DNA from 3 places in the Mesorhizobium sp. U510 genome. Region 1 is predicted to be linked to each of the others. Evidence: riboswitches for the same ligand, from Rfam matches in the RefSeq annotation. Region 1 holds a riboswitch; each other region holds the start of a gene.
What was found. Region 1 has a riboswitch for thiamine pyrophosphate ahead of thiC (phosphomethylpyrimidine synthase ThiC). Riboswitches for the same ligand answer to the same signal wherever they lie in the genome.

Region 1 (5,217 bases):
CGCCGTCACTGGTCCAGCGGACTGGCTTTCAATCATCGTCGCGCCGATCATGAAACGATGCTCGGCGCGCGGCACCGCATAGAGCGGAAAGCGCGGATGCAGCAGCCTGACCGGGCGCGACAGCGAGATATCGGGCGTGCGCAGGATCAGCATCTCGCCGCGAACGCCGCGCAGCCTGTCATCGGCTGCTGCCAATCCCGTGCAGTCGATCTGACGATCGAAACCGGAAACATGCCCGGCGTCGGCGCCAAAGTGGAATTCGACACCCATGGCCGCGAGCCTGCCTTGAAGTGCCGCCATCGCCTGGCGCGGGTCGAGATGAGCCTCATCGGGAAACAGCAATCCGCACCGGAAGCGGCCGGCGAGGCCGGGCTCCAGGATCGCAATTTCGTTCTCCTCGACACGCCGATGCCCCGACGTGCGACTGGCGAACCGGTCAAGCTCACCTGCATCACGCGGCATGGCCACGACCAGTGTTCCGGCCCGTGTCACCTGACCCGGCAGTACCGCATCCCACCAGTCGGCGGCGTCGCGTCCGAGATCCAGCACCGGCTGCTCGGCGCTTTCACGTTCGCACCATGGCGCCAGCATGCCGCCGGCGAACCACGATGCATTGCCGCCAAGGCCATGCCGGATCTCGGCGACTGTGACCGTCGCGCCGCGGGCGGCGAGTTCGAAGGCCGCGGTGAGGCCGGCGATGCCGGCCCCTTTGACAAGCACCCTCATGACGGTTCGGGCGCCTCCGGCATGAGCGGTACGCCGGTCTCGTCAGCCGGCATGTAGAGATCACCGCCCTCGCGGTATTTCGCAGCCATCGCGGCCATGCCCTCCTTCTGTGCCTCGGCGCGGATGTCGTGGGAGATGCGCATGGAGCAGAATTTCGGCCCGCACATCGAGCAGAAATGCGCCAGCTTGTGGGCCTCCTTGGGCAAGGTCTGATCGTGGAAGGATCGCGCGGTTTCGGGGTCGAGCGACAGGTTGAACTGGTCTTCCCAGCGGAACTCGAAGCGCGCGCGCGAAAGGGCATCATCCCTGGTTTTCGCTGCCGGATGGCCCTTCGCCAAGTCCGCGGCATGGGCGGCGATCTTGTAGGTGATCACGCCAATCTTGACGTCGTTGCGATCGGGAAGGCCGAGATGCTCCTTGGGCGTGACGTAGCAGAGCATGGCGGTGCCGAACCAGCCGATCATGGCGGCGCCGATGCCTGAGGTGATGTGGTCGTAGCCCGGCGCGATGTCGGTCGTCAGCGGTCCAAGCGTATAGAATGGCGCCTCGCCGCACACAGCGAGCTGCTTGTCCATGTTCTCCTTGATCTTGTGCATCGGTACGTGGCCGGGCCCCTCGATCATCACCTGGCAATCCTTTGCCCAGGCGATTCTCGTCAGTTCGCCGAGCGTTTCCAACTCGGCGAATTGCGCCGCATCATTGGCGTCGGCGATCGAGCCCGGACGAAGGCCGTCGCCGAGCGAAAAGGACACATCATAGGCGCGGCAGATGTCGCAGATTTCGGCGAAATGCTCGTAGAGGAAGCTCTCCCGGTGATGATGCAGGCACCATTTGGCCATGATCGAGCCGCCGCGCGAGACGATGCCCGTGACCCGGTCGACGGTCAGCGGGATGTAGTGCAGCCGCACGCCGGCGTGGATGGTGAAATAGTCGACGCCCTGTTCGGCCTGCTCGATCAGCGTGTCTCGATACACCTCCCAGGTCAGATCCTCGGCAATGCCGTTGACCTTTTCGAGCGCCTGATAGAGAGGCACCGTGCCGATCGGCACCGGCGCGTTGCGCACGATCCAGTCGCGGATGTTGTGGATGTTGCGGCCAGTCGACAGGTCCATCACCGTGTCGGCGCCCCAGCGAATCGCCCAGACCATCTTTTCCACTTCCTCGGCCATCGAAGAGGTGACCGCCGAGTTGCCGATATTGGCGTTGATCTTCACCAGGAAATTGCGGCCGATGATCATCGGTTCGCTTTCGGGATGATTGATGTTGGCGGGAATGATTGCGCGTCCGCGAGCCACCTCGTCGCGCACGAATTCCGGCGTGACGAAGTCGGGGATCGCCGCGCCGAAGGCTTCGCCGTCGCGTTGAAGCTTGCCGCGCAAGATCTCGCGGCCGAGGTTCTCGCGGCCAAGGTTCTCGCGGATGGCGACGAACTCCATTTCGGGCGTGATGATGCCGGCGCGCGCATAGGCAAGCTGTGTCACCGCCTTGCCGGCCTTGGCCCTGAGCGGCCGGTTGCGAATGGGAAATTCCGGCGTCAGGCGCTCGCCCACCGCGAATCCGTTGTCTTCCGGCTGGACATGGCGGCCATCATAAGCTTCGACATCGCCGCGCGCGATAATCCATTCATGGCGAAGCCGTGCAAGGCCGTTCTCAATGCTGGTTTCGACTGTCGGGTCGGTATAGGGGCCGGACGGATCGTAGACGATGACGGGCGGCTCGCCGGCCGTTGGATGGACGGAGATTTCGCGCATCGGCACCCTGATCTGCGGGTGGAGGACGCCGGATTTGTGGATTTTCCGCGAGGCGGGCAGCGGTCCCGTCGAGACGGCTGGGTTGAGGGCATTCATCTAGAGGGCTTCCTTTGCTCATGCATTGGAGACCCAGTTCTGTGCCGGAAGGATGAAAAGACGCTTTGGTCGCCCTGCTTGGAAACAGGACTTCGGGCGTGAACTCCCGCAAAGCGCTTGCACCGTCCCTACGCCAGTATGAACTGGATCAGGTTCAACGGGTCACTGCGCGCTCTAGCAGTATCTCAGCCCCTTGCCGGGACTCCCCTGGTGAATGCTTGGAATTGAACGGGCCGGCGCTATCTTGTCAAGCGCATTCGGTCCGCAGCGTTGATCGGCGGCCAAATAAACCGGGCAGAAAGCTCGCGCTCGTTCGAGAGCAACTCACGCCTATAGGAGCGGCGAAGCGCCCACGATAGCCGAGCCATCATGCGAATTCGAAACATTTTCCAGCACGGCATTTTCGGGCTTTCTTGGACCGACGTTGCTATCGCCCAATTGGATGAGATTGCTTTAGATGTCTGTCTTGCTCGTCATCGGCAATCCTTCCGCGTGGGCTAGACGCCCCGTTTGTTTCCCCAAAGCAGAACATGAAGTTGCGGCAGTACACGCGCCTCGAACCACCTGTCACGGGTCACCTTTTCGACCAGCCATTCCATGCGTTTCATCACACCGGCCATGTCGATGAAATCGTCTTCGTGACCGGGACGCGGCGGCGTGTGGTTGCCGGGCTGCAGATAGACGGGTAATTGCGGGTAGCGCGCCGCGGCGTCCTTGGCATAGGCATAGTCATCATCGTCGAAGACGACGAGCTTGAGCGCCATCCGCGGCTTATTCTGCGCCGCCTCGACGCAAGTGTCGAACGCGGCCCAATCTGTCGTCATTTCGCTTGAGGGTGGCTTGGGGCTGAGCACCAGCACGTCGAGATCGGCGAACCATTCCTTAGGCACCGAGCCTTGGGTTTCCAATGCAAAACGGTAGCCCTCACTATGCCCGCGGTCGATCAGCCCGCCAAGCGGTTGGATGGCCGGATTGCCGCCCGACAGCGACACCATCACGGGCTGACCACTGGAAAGCGCAATGACCTTTTGCCAGACCGCATCGGTTGACATCATCTCCCAATCATGGCGGAAGCGACTGTCCACCGCATGCAGGCTGTCGCACCAGGAACAGCGATAATCGCACCCGCCCGTTCTTACGAACACCGTCGGCAAGCCGATCAGCATGCCTTCGCCCTGAATGGTCGGCCCAAAAATCTCGCTCACGCGGATTCCGGGATGCGACGCGCACGTCATGGCCGGTATTCCGCCCAGGTTTTCGGCGTCTCGCTCACGCGCACGGCGGAGGTTTGTGGTAGCCGCACCTTGCACCAGTCGTAGAAGTGCCTGGCCAGACATTCCGCTGTGGCACGGTCATGCCCCAGCACGTCGTTAAGATGCCGATGGTCGAACGTCGCATCGATGTAGTGCTTGAGCGAAGCCAGGTCCTGGTAGTCGCGCACAAAGCCATGCTCGTCCAGTTCGCCACCTGACAGCTCCACTACGACGATGTAGTTGTGGCCGTGTAGACGCGCGCACTGATGATCTGGTGGCAAGGAGGTGAGCTGATGCGAGGCCGAGAAGTGGAACTCTTTGGTAATGCGAAACATCACGCGCTCCTTGTCTGGATAGCGTGGAGCCAGAAGTCCGCGTCCTCATAATCTGTCGGGTCGGCAATGCCGGCCAGATCGAATGCTTCGCGCCGTTCGACACATGTCCCGCAGCGACCGCAATGACGTGCACCGCCCTTGTAGCAGGACCACGTCGCCTCGAACGGTGTGGCGTACCTTGCCCCCTCACTGACGATGTCGGCCTTCGACATATTCACATAGGGAGCGTAAAGGCGGATATCGGCGTAGCCTGCGAGCGCATGGTTCTGCATCGTCTGAAAGGCGTCAATAAAAGCGGGCCGGCAATCGGGATAGATGAAATGATCTCCGCCGTGGACGGCAGTGGCCACCGCATCGGCCTTCTGCGCGGCGGCAACCCCGAAGGCGATAGCCAGCATGATGGCGTTCCTGTTCGGCACCACCGTGATTCTCATGGAATCTTCGGCATAGTGCCCGTCGGGCACGTCCACATTATCAGTCAGCGCCGAGCCGCTCAGGTTCCGGCCGACATCGCGGATATCGACGATCTGGTGCGGAACACCCAGCCGCTTGGCGCACATAGCGGCAAAGCCGAGTTCCTTTTTGTGCCTCTGGCCGTAATCGAACGAAAGCAGGCCAATGAGTTTCTGCTCGGTCGCCACCTTGTGAGCGAGCGAAACAGAGTCCAATCCGCCGGAGCAGATGACGAGGGCATTCATGGTTTGAATCCTTGTTTTGACCGGGTAAGGCTGCGACCGGAGATTTCTCTGCGTTCCCACTACTCCACGGAGCCGGTTTTGTGAATGGGGTGCACGCGATTGAGCCCACGTACCTTGTTGTCAGCGTCCCCAGGATGACTTTGCACGCGACTTGTCGCGTATCTTCGACCGCTGGGGTGCTGACGCCGGCACTGCGTATATAGGCGTATAGACGATGCAGAAATCACTGCCGTGGCCCAGCAGCATTCCCGACACACCTTCGGCTTGTCCGGTTTGCCCCAGAACATGACGTCCCGAGTTTCGGCGACAACGCAAGGGTCGACCGGCAGTCCAGTGAAAGGCTTCTGCCTCGTGCTTT
Region 2 (5,217 bases), 3.4 Mb from region 1:
TCGGGTGCCTATGCGGCGCTGCGCTGGACGGGCTGCAATGTGCGGGGGCGCCTGGACGCCGTCTGCTGGCCGGCACAGCCGATCGCGGACGAGGCCGAGGCGGTCTGGCACGCGGCGGCGCCCGGCCGGCTCGACATTGTCGGCGGCGATACCCAGGTGGCTATGCTGGCGGGCCTCAATGCCTATGACAAGCCGTCGATCTTCACCGATCTCGATACGCGGTTCGCGCCCTGGATCACCAGGCAGCGCTTGCACGACCACGGCATGCTGATGGTTTGGCCAGGGCATGACGTTCCGCCGCAGTTGCAGACATGGCTGGGCAACCTCCCGGTCAAGACGGTTCTTTTCAATTGGTCGCGCACGGCGCCGCCGGTGGCAATCAGCTTTGCCGCCATTCCGCCCGGCACGCTGTATCCGCCGCTTGCCGTCGACAGCCGGACCCTGCATCCGGGCAACTGAAACGGTTCGATCCCGACCGCGTCGTGATATCGTTCGCTCATGGCCGCGTTGTTTCCACGCGACTGGACGAAGCGGACGACAATGCCCATTTATTGGTAAATCCAATTTTGTCCGCGCAATTCCGGGCGGGAAACCGCTACATGAGCTGGAATTGCCTTTTGAGGAGACGTGACATGGCGACTTCGACCGAACGCGCAGTGCTTGCCGGTGGCTGTTTCTGGGGCATGCAGGATCTGATACGGCGCTATCCCGGCGTCATCTCCACGCGTGTCGGCTATAGCGGCGGTGATGTAGCCAACGCCACCTATCGCAACCACGGCACCCATGCCGAAGCCATCGAGATCAATTTCGATCCGGCCGTGATCAGCTATCGCACGCTGCTGGAGCGCTTTTTCCAGATCCACGATCCGACGACGCGCAACCGCCAGGGCAACGATGTCGGGATGAGCTACCGTTCGGCGATCTACTATACGAGCGACGAGCAGAAACGCGTCGCCGAAGACACCATCGCCGAAGTCGATGCTTCCGGCCTGTGGCCTGGCAAGGTCGTCACGGAAGTCGCGCCGGCCGGCGCCTTCTGGGAAGCCGAGCCCGAGCACCAGGATTATCTGGAGAAATATCCAAACGGCTACACCTGCCACTTCGTCAGGCCGGGCTGGAAACTGCCGGTTCGCGAAAAGGCCGCATCCTAACGGTTGGCACAAAGCATCGTTGGAAGTGATATCGAAAAGCCGCCGGATGTCCGGCGGCTTTTTTGTTTTTGGACAATCACTTACTTGCCACAGTTGTTGTCGTTCACGGTGGGCGCCGTCAAATTGCCGTTGGCATCGGACTGCGCACCTTGCGGGTTGGTCGGGCAATTCCGATCCGCATTGGAGTTCATGTCGCCCGGCGCGATGGTGGTGCTGTTGGTAATTGCCGGATCGACCGTATTGGGCGAAGCCGGCGTGCTCGGGTCTACAGTCACTGAGTGGCCGCTGCCGCCTGACCCATCCATGCCGTTTGCGGTGTTGCTTTGCGCCATCGCGGAAGTGGCAAGCGCAACGGTGAACGCCGAAGCTGCGAGGATTTTCATGAACATGGTTTTGCCTCCGAACTCGCCGCGTTGCGACCGGTGGGACAACCTCTCGGCTTGGCGAAGGTTCCCCATAAAATTCCGATTGCGCGGCGTCGCCAGCGTCCACGCAACGGCCAGAGTTGGTGCAACGCTTTTGGCCCGGTGCGCTGAAAAAACGGCTTCCCCTTCCGTTCGAATGGTGCTTTAACGCGTCCATCCACAGGGGTGCTCCGTACGGTCGGGGCTGAGACGGGGGCGGCAAGCCCACAGACCCTAGAAGCTGATCTGGGTAATACCAGCGGAGCGAGGCGGGCTATGTTTTCAGGCGCACAGATTTCCCTATATCCCATGGCCGACGATTTCGTCGGCGTCATCCTGGGTGCGCTCGGCGCGCTCGATCCCTACCGGGACAGGCTCCGGATCGAAACCGACGACATCTCGACCTTGCTGGTCGGGCCGCCCGAAGTGTTGTTCCCGGCGCTGCGCGACCTGTTCGTGGCGGCGGCGCAGAGCGGCAAGCATTGCGTGCTGTCGGCCGCCATTTCGCGCGGCTGTCCTGGCGAGCCGGACGATCCGATCTGCCGCTCCGACGCGTCTGGCGGGCCTGTCGGGCCGCTCGGGCCGCGCAAGGAAGCCGCCATCGCCGCCGTGCGCAGTGCTGCTGCCACCGGCCAGCCGGCGGCGGCGCAGTTCTCGCTCTATGTGATGGGCACCGGCGACCACATGGATGAGATCTATGGCTGCATCGATTTCCTGAAACAGTCCGGCGTCTACGATCGCTCCAAGAATTTTTGCACCAAACTGCGCGGCGATACCGGCGCGATCTTTTCGGCGCTGAACGAAGCCTTCTGCCGCTTCGGACCGGGCGCGGGCCACGTAACCCTTGACGTCACGGTTTCCGCCAACAGCCCTACCGCTGTCTGAACAGAACGCGCTTTCGTCGCGCGGTCAAGGTTGTCCTCTCGTGGTCTCATTGTCGTCAAGCCGCCCGCGGCAGCTCGCGGGTCTCTTCGCCAGGGCGGCACCGGCCGTGATGTCGGTCGGGTTGCTGCTCGTGGCCTGGGAACTCTACGCAAATTATTCCGGCATCAAGCCGACGATCCTGCCGGCGCCGTCGCGCGTCTTCGAACAGGCGATGCTCAATCGCGAGGCGCTGATCGACAACGCCGTTCCCACCATCCGCGCCACGCTGATCGGCTTTGCCTGCTCGCTCGGCGCCGCTTTCGCGCTGTCGATGCTGGTCGACTTCTTCCAGCCGCTGCGGCGCGCGCTGTTTCCTGTCTTCATCGTCAGCCAGACCTTGCCGCTGGTGGCCATCGCGCCGCTGGTGGTGCTGTGGTTCGGCTTCGGTTTGACGCCAAAGATCATGCTGGTGGCGCTGGTCACCTTTTTCCCGATGCTGGTGGCTCTGGTGCAGGGCTACGAGGCGACCGAGGTGGAGATCGGCCAGATGCTGCGCGCCATGGGGGCAGGGCGCTGGCGTGTCTTCGTTCTGGCGCGGCTGCCTTCGGCACTGCCCTATTTCTTCGCCGGCCTGCGGATCTCCATCACCTATGCCGTGGTCGGCGCCATCTTCGCCGAATATGCCGGTGCGGCCAAGGGACTGGGCATCTACATGCTCAACGCCAAGAACAATTTCCGCCCCGATCTGGTGCTGGCCGCGGTCGGCGTGAGTGCCGCGCTCACGCTGATCCTGTTCGGGCTGACGGCGCTCTTGCAGCGCCTCGCCATGCCCTGGGAACGGATCGGCCGTCAGCCGGCAGGGAAGGGGCCGGGGCGATGAGCCGGCTCGAATTGCGGCATGTGCGCAAGGCGTTTGGCGGGCTCGACGTGCTCGCCGACATTTCGCTCAGCGTCGGTGCCGGCGAATTCGTCTCGATCCTTGGGCCTTCGGGCGCCGGCAAGTCGACGCTGTTCCAGCTTCTGACGGGTGCCGAGCATGGCGAAGGCGAGATGTTGTTCGACGGCATGCCGCTCGACGACCATGGCCGGCATTTCGCATTCATGCCGCAGCGCGACGCCCTGATGCCGTGGCGGCGCATCCTCGACAACACGACACTCGGGCTCGAAGTGCAAGGCGTCAGACGCCAGGCAGCGCGGGCGCGGGTCGCGCCGCTGCTTGCAGAGTTCGGCCTTGCCGGCTTCGAGCGGCATTTTCCGGCACGGCTTTCCGGCGGCATGCGCCAGCGCGCGGCGCTTTTGCGCACGGTGGTGCAGGAGCGCGACATGCTTTTGCTCGACGAACCGTTCGGCGCGCTCGACGCATTGACCCGTGCGGCCATGCAGCGCTGGCTCGAGCAGATGTGGCGTCACCATCGGTGGACGGCGCTGCTGATCACCCACGATGTGCGCGAGGCGGTGTTCCTGTCCGACCGCATCTATGTGCTGTCGGCGCGTCCGGCCCGTGTGTTGCGTGAGATCACGGTGCCCTTGCCGCGTCCGCGAGATCCGACTGGCGCCGCCGCGCAGCAGGCCGGCGCACTCGAGGCCGAGATCCTCGACATCTTGCTCAACCCTCAACCATCCAAAGGACATGACCATGACTGATATGACACGCCGGCAGGCCCTGCTGCTCACCCTTGCCAGCGGTCTTCCGCTGATCGCTGGAGCGAGCCGCGTCTTCGCCGCGACGCAAAAAGTCACCGTCGCGCTGGACTGGACTGTCAACACCAACCACATCGGGCTGTTCGTCGCCCGCGACAAGGGATTTTACCGCGAGGCCGGCCTCGAGGTCGACATTTTACCCTATAGTGACACCGGCGCCGGCACGCTGGTCGCCAACCGCGTTGCCGACTTCGGCATCAACGGCACCATCAGCCTGTTCAGCCAGAAGACCGGCGGGGCCGACTTGAAGGCCGTCTACGCCGTGGTGCAGTCCGAAACCGGCCGCGTGGTCTTCAATGCGGCGCGCAGCGAGATCAAAACTCCCAGGGATCTTGACGGCCTGACCTATGGCGGTTTCGGCAGCGCCTGGGAAAACGCACTGATCTCGACCATCATCCGCCACGACGGCGGCAAGGGCAATTTCGAAACGGTGACGCTCGGCACTTCCGCCTATGAAGCGCTGGCCAATGGCTCGGTCGACTTCACGCTCGAGGTCTCGACCTGGGAGGGCGTCGAGGCCGAACTCAAGGGCGTCAAGCAGCGGAGCTTCGTCTATGCCGACTACGGCGTGCCGGACGAGCACACGACGCTGATCTCGTCGAGCGAAGCCTATCTCAAGGCAAACCCGGCATTAGCGTCGGCCTTTATCCAGGCAACGCGGCGCGGCTATCAGTTCACCGTCGATCATCCGGCCGAAGCCGCCGCGCTGCTGATCGCCGGCAACAAGGACGCCTTGACCAATCCGGCATTGATCGAAGCATCGCTCAAGGCGTTGATCGACGGACACTATCTGCGCGCGGAGAACGGCGCCATCGGTACGATGGATCCGGCCAAGATGGACGCCATCGGCGACTATCTCTTCAAAGCGGGCATTTTGCGCGACGCGGATGGTAAGGTTCTGACGCAGCGCCCTGATTTTGCAGGGTATTTCAGCAATTCAGCTCTGGGGTAAGGTGCGTCGGTCTGCCTTTCGCGCCTCGAGGGAATGGCTGGCTAGCCAAAGGCGCTCGGTTGGCGTGAAAGCTTCCCATCGTTCAAAGCTTTTCAACGCGTCATCTGGCAGCGTTCTCGAACCTTACTTCGCGCCAAGGCTCAGC
Region 3 (5,217 bases), 1.6 Mb from region 1:
TGCCCGAACCGCTCGGCCCCATGATGGCGGTGATTTCCGCCGCCGCGAACGCGACATCGAAGGTGAGCGGCGCCTCGCCATAGCTGAACGAGACCTTGTCCAGCCGCACCGGAACACCCTTCCCTCTCATCGCTCCGTCAGACATTGCGGACCTTGTCTCTTCCCAGCCAGTCCGCCGCCAGCACCAAGGCGAGGCAAACGAGGCCAAGCAACAGCGCCAGGCCGGCGGCGTCCTGCGTGCGGTAGCTGCCCATGCGCGCCAGGAGAAGGTAAGGCAAGGTCTGCACGGAATCACTGCCGAACAGCGCGATAACGCCGAGATCGCCGAGCGACAGCGCCATGGCGAAGGCGAAGGCGGTGGCGAGCGGCCGCCGCAATGACGGCCAGTCGACCAGCCGCAGCCTGGCCCAGCCGGAAATGCCGAGCTGCGCGCAGAGCCGTTCGTGGCGCTCGCTCGCCGCGTCATAGGCGGGACGGACGGCGCGCAGCGCGAAAGGCATCGCCATGACAGAATTGACGGTGACGACCATGACCGGGGCGATGGCAAAGACGTCGCCGGCATGGCGCAGCAGGAGGAACCAGCCGACTCCGATGACGATCGGCGGCACGACCAGCACAAAACCGGCGCCGGTATCCGTGGCGTGTTCGAGCAGTGTCCTTCGACCGGCGCGGCGCCTCAACGCGAGTGCCCGTCGCGCCATGGTCAGCGCCAACGACAGCATCACTGAAAGCAGCGCCGACAGGAAAGCGAGCACCGCACTGGTCAGCGTCGCCTGCCGGACAGCGGCCTCGCCGGCGAGCCGGCCGAGATCGGCGCCCAAGCCTGCCGAGACGGTCGCGGCCATCGGTCCGATAACGAACAGCAGCGCCAGCACGATGAGCACGGCGTTGAGTGACGCCTCGGTCGTGTCGACGGAGAGATAACGGCGCGGCGCCACCGGCAGGTTGGTGTCGCCGACGACATTGGCGCCAAGCCGCGTCAGCGCCAGCACCACGATGAAGGTCAAGGCAATCTGCAGCAATGTCAGGGCGACCGCCCGCGCCGGATCGAAATCGAAGCGCAGCGCCTGGTAGATGCCGACCTCCAGCGTCGTTGCCGCCGGTCCGCCGCCAAGCGTCAAAACGATGGTGAAGGAGGTGATGCAGAGCATGAAGACCAGCCCGGCGACACCCGGCAGAGCGGCGCGCAGCGTCGGCCATTCGATCAGCCGGAAGGCCGGCCCCGCCGCCATGCCGAGCTGGCTTGCCAGCCGCCACTGGTCGGCGGGAATCGTCTGCAGCGCCTCGAGGAACAGGCGGGTCGCCAACGGCAGGTTGAAGAAGACGTGGGCGACGAGAATGCCGGACAAGCCATAGATGCCTGGCCAACCCTGGCTGCCGGCGGCGCTGAACAGGCCGGCGAAATAGCCGGCACGGCCGTACAGCGCCAGTATGCCAAGCGCCGCGACGATCGCCGGCAGCGCCAACGGCACGGCGAAGAGTTGCAGGATGAAGGCGCGGCCGAAGAAACGCGGATGCCGCGACAGGGCGCGCGCCACGAACAGCGCCGGGATCACCGAAAGCAGGGTCGAGAGGACTGCCTGCCAAAGCGTGAAGCGCACGACGCGCAGCAGGTAGGGATCGAAGGCCGCCCAGGCTCCCGAAAAATCATGGGCGCCTTCGACGAGCAGGCCCGCGAATGCGCCGCCGATCAGCAGCGTGATCGCGGCGAGCGCGATGATGCCGGCGCTGACGCGTGAATCCGTGGTTTGCGCCGGCGTCACCACTCTGCCTATTTGCTCATCACCGCCAGCCATTCATCCACCCAGGCCTTGCGGTTGGCGGCAACCTCTTCGGGGCTGAACAGCAGGGTCTTGGTCGGCTTGACCAGCTTGTCGAAGGCCGGGTTGAGCGGCTTGTCGGTCTTTCCGGCCGGGAACATCCAGTTGGTCTCCGGGATCGCGTCCTGGAATTTCGGCCCGGTCATGAAGGCGATGAATTTTGCCGCCAGCGGGTTCTTGGCTCCGTTCGTGGTGATTCCCGCGACCTCGATCTGCAGATATTCGCCCTCCTCGAAAGAAGCGGCCTGGTAGCGCTGCGTGTTCTCGGCGACCATGTGATAGGCCGGCGAGGTCGTGTAGGACAACACCATCGGCGCCTCGCCTTTGGTGAACAGGCCATAGGCCTCGCTCCAGCCCGGCGTCACGGTCAGCACCTTCGTCTTGAGCTTGGCCCAGGCTTCCGGCGCCTTGTCGCCATAGACCGACTTCACCCACAACAGCAGGCCGAGGCCCGGCGTCGAGGTGCGCGGATCCTGGATGACGATCTTGTCGTCGGCACTGCCTTCGACCAGTTCCTTCAGGCTCTTCGGCGGCGTCTTCAGTTTTTCGGTGTCGTAGACGACGGCGAAATAGCCGTAGTCGAAGGGAACAAAAGTATCGTCGCTCCAGCCACCCGGCACGTTGACATCGGAGACCGCGCCATGCGGGGCAAACAACCCGCTGGCCTTGGCATCGGCGGTGAGATTGGTGTCGAGGCCAAGTACGATGTCGGCCTTGGTTGACGCGCCTTCTAGCTTGACGCGGTTGAGCAGGGCCACGCCATCGGCGACCGAGACGAACTCGACGTCGCAGCCGCATTCGGCCTCGAATTCCTTCTTCACCACCGGGCCTGGCCCCCAGTCGGCGGTGAAGCTTTCATAGGTGTAGACGGTGAGCTTGTCCTTGGCCAAGGCCGGCCCGGACAGCGCCACGACCATGGTCGAGACAAGAGCGTATAAAAGCGTGCGCATCGGCGCCTCCTTCGTTCGAATTGCAAGGAATTGAGGCGCCGGACTGTCCGAAACGTCTAATCCCTCCGCCGGTACAAACCGGATCAGGTTCAGCGGGTTGGCGAGACTGCCTCTCAGCCGGTCCGCGAAGATCGCGTCCGGCACCCCGTTAGAGCGTTTCGACACATAGGCCGGGCCGGGGAACCGCGCAAGTGGCAGTTTGCCGGCCTTCCGTTTCCGCTGCCGGGCTGGTACAGGCCACCGGATATGAGCACATTCACCATCCTGCTTGGCGGCGATCTCATCCGCACGCCCCGGCTCGACCGCCAGGTCGACGGCTCGCGCATCATTGCCGCCGACGCCGGCATCGGCCATGCCCGGCTGCTCGGCCTTGTGCCGGAACTATGGGTGGGTGATTTCGATTCGGTGCCGGCCGATCTCCCCGCCGACCTCGCCGCAGTGCCCCGCCGAACCTTCCCGGCGGAGAAGGACAAGACCGACGGCGAATTGGCGATTGCCGCAGCCCTCGAGCGTGGCGCGACTAGCCTGGTGCTGGCGGGCGCGTTCGGCGGCAAGCGCGCCGACCACGCTTTCCTGCATCTGGCGCTCGCCCTGCGCCTGGCCGAAGCCGGAACCGAGGTGCTGTTGACCAGCGGCGCCCAGGAAGGTGTCCCGTTGCTGTCGGGAACGGCCGGCTTCGACTATGCCGACGGCACGCTGTTTTCGATCCTCGGCTTTTCCGAACTTGCCGGCCTGACCGTCACCGGCGCCAAATGGCCGTTGAACCAGGTCGTAGTGGCGTTCGGCTCGTCGCTGACCATTTCCAACGAGGTCCGGGGCCGCCTCGACATCGCGCTCGGCCACGGCCGCGCGCTGCTGCTCGCGCATCCGTATCCACTACCTGAAAGCTGACATGGCCCCGCCTCTTCTCAATCTCGACGGGATAAGACTGACCTTCGGCGGCACACCGTTGCTCGACGGTGCTGCCTTGACGGCTTCGGCCGGTGACAAGATCGCGCTGGTCGGCCGCAACGGGTCCGGCAAGTCGACGCTGCTCAAGATCGCGGCCGGCCTGATCGAGCCGCAGGACGGTGAGGTGTTTCGCCAGCCCTCGGCAACCGTCCGCTATCTGCCGCAGATGCCCGACATGGAAGGTTTCGCCACCGTGCGTGCCTATGTCGAGGCAGGCCTCGGGCCAGCCGACGATCCCTACCGCGCCTCCTATCTGATGGAGCATCTTGGCCTCACCGGCGAGGAACGGCCGGGTGATCTCTCAGGTGGCGAGGCCAGGCGCGCAGCCCTGGCCCGTGTCATGGCGCCGGAACCCGACATCCTGCTGCTTGATGAGCCGACCAATCATCTTGACCTGTCGGTCATCGAATGGCTGGAAGAGGAGCTCGTGCGCACCTCCTCGGCACTCATCGTCATCTCGCACGACCGCCGCTTTCTGGAGCGCGTGTCGCGCGCCACCGTCTGGCTCGATCGTGGCCAGACCCGCAGGCTGGACAAGGGTTTTGGCCATTTCGAGGAATGGCGCGACCAGGTGTTGGAAGAGGAAGAGCGCGAGCAGCACAAGCTTGGCCGCCAGATCGTGCGTGAAGAACACTGGCTGCGTTATGGCGTGACGGCGCGGCGCAAGCGCAACATGCGCCGCCTCGGCGAGTTGCAGACCATGCGCCAGCGTTTCCGCGGCCATAGGGGCGCCGAAGGCAACGCGACCATGGTGGCGAGCGACGCCGCCGAATCCGGCAAGCTGGTGATCGAAGCGAAGAACATCGAGAAGAGCTTTGGCGACCTCGCCGTGGTCAAGGGCTTCTCGACCCGCATCCAGCGCGGCGATCGCGTCGGCCTCGTCGGACCGAACGGCGCCGGCAAGACGACGCTTTTGAAGATGCTGACCGGCGAATTGGCGCCGGATGCTGGCTCGGTGCGGCTCGGCACCAATCTGGAAATCGCCACGCTCGACCAGAAGCGCGAGGCAGTCGACCCGCAGGAGACGCTGGCGCAATACCTCACCGACGGACGCGGCGAAAACCTCGTCATCAATGGCGAGCAGCGCCATGTCGTCTCCTACATGAAGGATTTCCTGTTCAAGCCGGAGCAGGCGCGCACGCCGGTGCGCGAACTGTCCGGCGGCGAGCGGGCGCGGCTGATCCTGGCGCGCGTGCTGGCACGACCGGCAAACCTGCTGGTGCTCGATGAGCCGACCAACGATCTCGACATGGAGACGCTGGAACTGCTGCAGGAACTGGTCGCCGGCTTTGCCGGCACCGTCATCCTGGTCAGCCACGACCGCGATTTCCTTGACCGCACCGTCACCAGCATCATCGCGCCGGATGGCGGCGGCCGTTGGGTCGAATATGCCGGCGGTTATTCCGACATGCTGGCGCAACGCGGCGGCACAAGGCTCGACGACCGCAAGGCGCGCGCCAGGGCCGAAGCCCCTGATGCACAGGCGCAAGGCAAGA

Region 2: it holds a riboswitch for thiamine pyrophosphate, as region 1 does, so the genes downstream of both, ACLGL5_RS28545 (YkoF family thiamine/hydroxymethylpyrimidine-binding protein) here and thiC (phosphomethylpyrimidine synthase ThiC) in region 1, are expected to answer to the same signal.
Region 3: it holds a riboswitch for thiamine pyrophosphate, as region 1 does, so the genes downstream of both, thiB (thiamine ABC transporter substrate binding subunit) here and thiC (phosphomethylpyrimidine synthase ThiC) in region 1, are expected to answer to the same signal.

Annotation. Positions count from the first base shown of each region.
Region 1 covers NZ_CP180532.1:1,938,011-1,943,227, forward strand. Annotated here, with positions in the region: gene thiO (glycine oxidase ThiO) at 1-726, opposite strand, end outside; gene thiC (phosphomethylpyrimidine synthase ThiC) at 723-2,573, opposite strand; TPP riboswitch at 2,681-2,792, opposite strand; gene queE (7-carboxy-7-deazaguanine synthase QueE) at 3,071-3,808, opposite strand; gene queD (6-carboxytetrahydropterin synthase QueD) at 3,805-4,161, opposite strand; gene queC (7-cyano-7-deazaguanine synthase QueC) at 4,161-4,859, opposite strand.
Region 2 covers NZ_CP180532.1:5,527,302-5,532,518, reverse strand. Annotated here, with positions in the region: gene ACLGL5_RS28560 (glycosyltransferase family 39 protein) at 1-459, shown strand, start outside; gene msrA (peptide-methionine (S)-S-oxide reductase MsrA) at 633-1,151, shown strand; gene ACLGL5_RS28550 (hypothetical protein) at 1,232-1,540, opposite strand; TPP riboswitch at 1,728-1,841, shown strand; gene ACLGL5_RS28545 (YkoF family thiamine/hydroxymethylpyrimidine-binding protein) at 1,832-2,440, shown strand; gene ACLGL5_RS28540 (ABC transporter permease) at 2,550-3,299, shown strand; gene ACLGL5_RS28535 (ABC transporter ATP-binding protein) at 3,296-4,063, shown strand; gene ACLGL5_RS28530 (ABC transporter substrate-binding protein) at 4,056-5,072, shown strand; gene ACLGL5_RS28525 (tetratricopeptide repeat protein) at 5,196-5,217, opposite strand, start outside.
Region 3 covers NZ_CP180532.1:354,765-359,981, forward strand. Annotated here, with positions in the region: gene thiQ (thiamine ABC transporter ATP-binding protein) at 1-145, opposite strand, end outside; gene thiP (thiamine/thiamine pyrophosphate ABC transporter permease) at 138-1,796, opposite strand; gene thiB (thiamine ABC transporter substrate binding subunit) at 1,772-2,770, opposite strand; TPP riboswitch at 2,814-2,928, opposite strand; gene ACLGL5_RS03615 (thiamine diphosphokinase) at 3,017-3,661, shown strand; gene ACLGL5_RS03620 (ABC-F family ATP-binding cassette domain-containing protein) at 3,663-5,217, shown strand, end outside.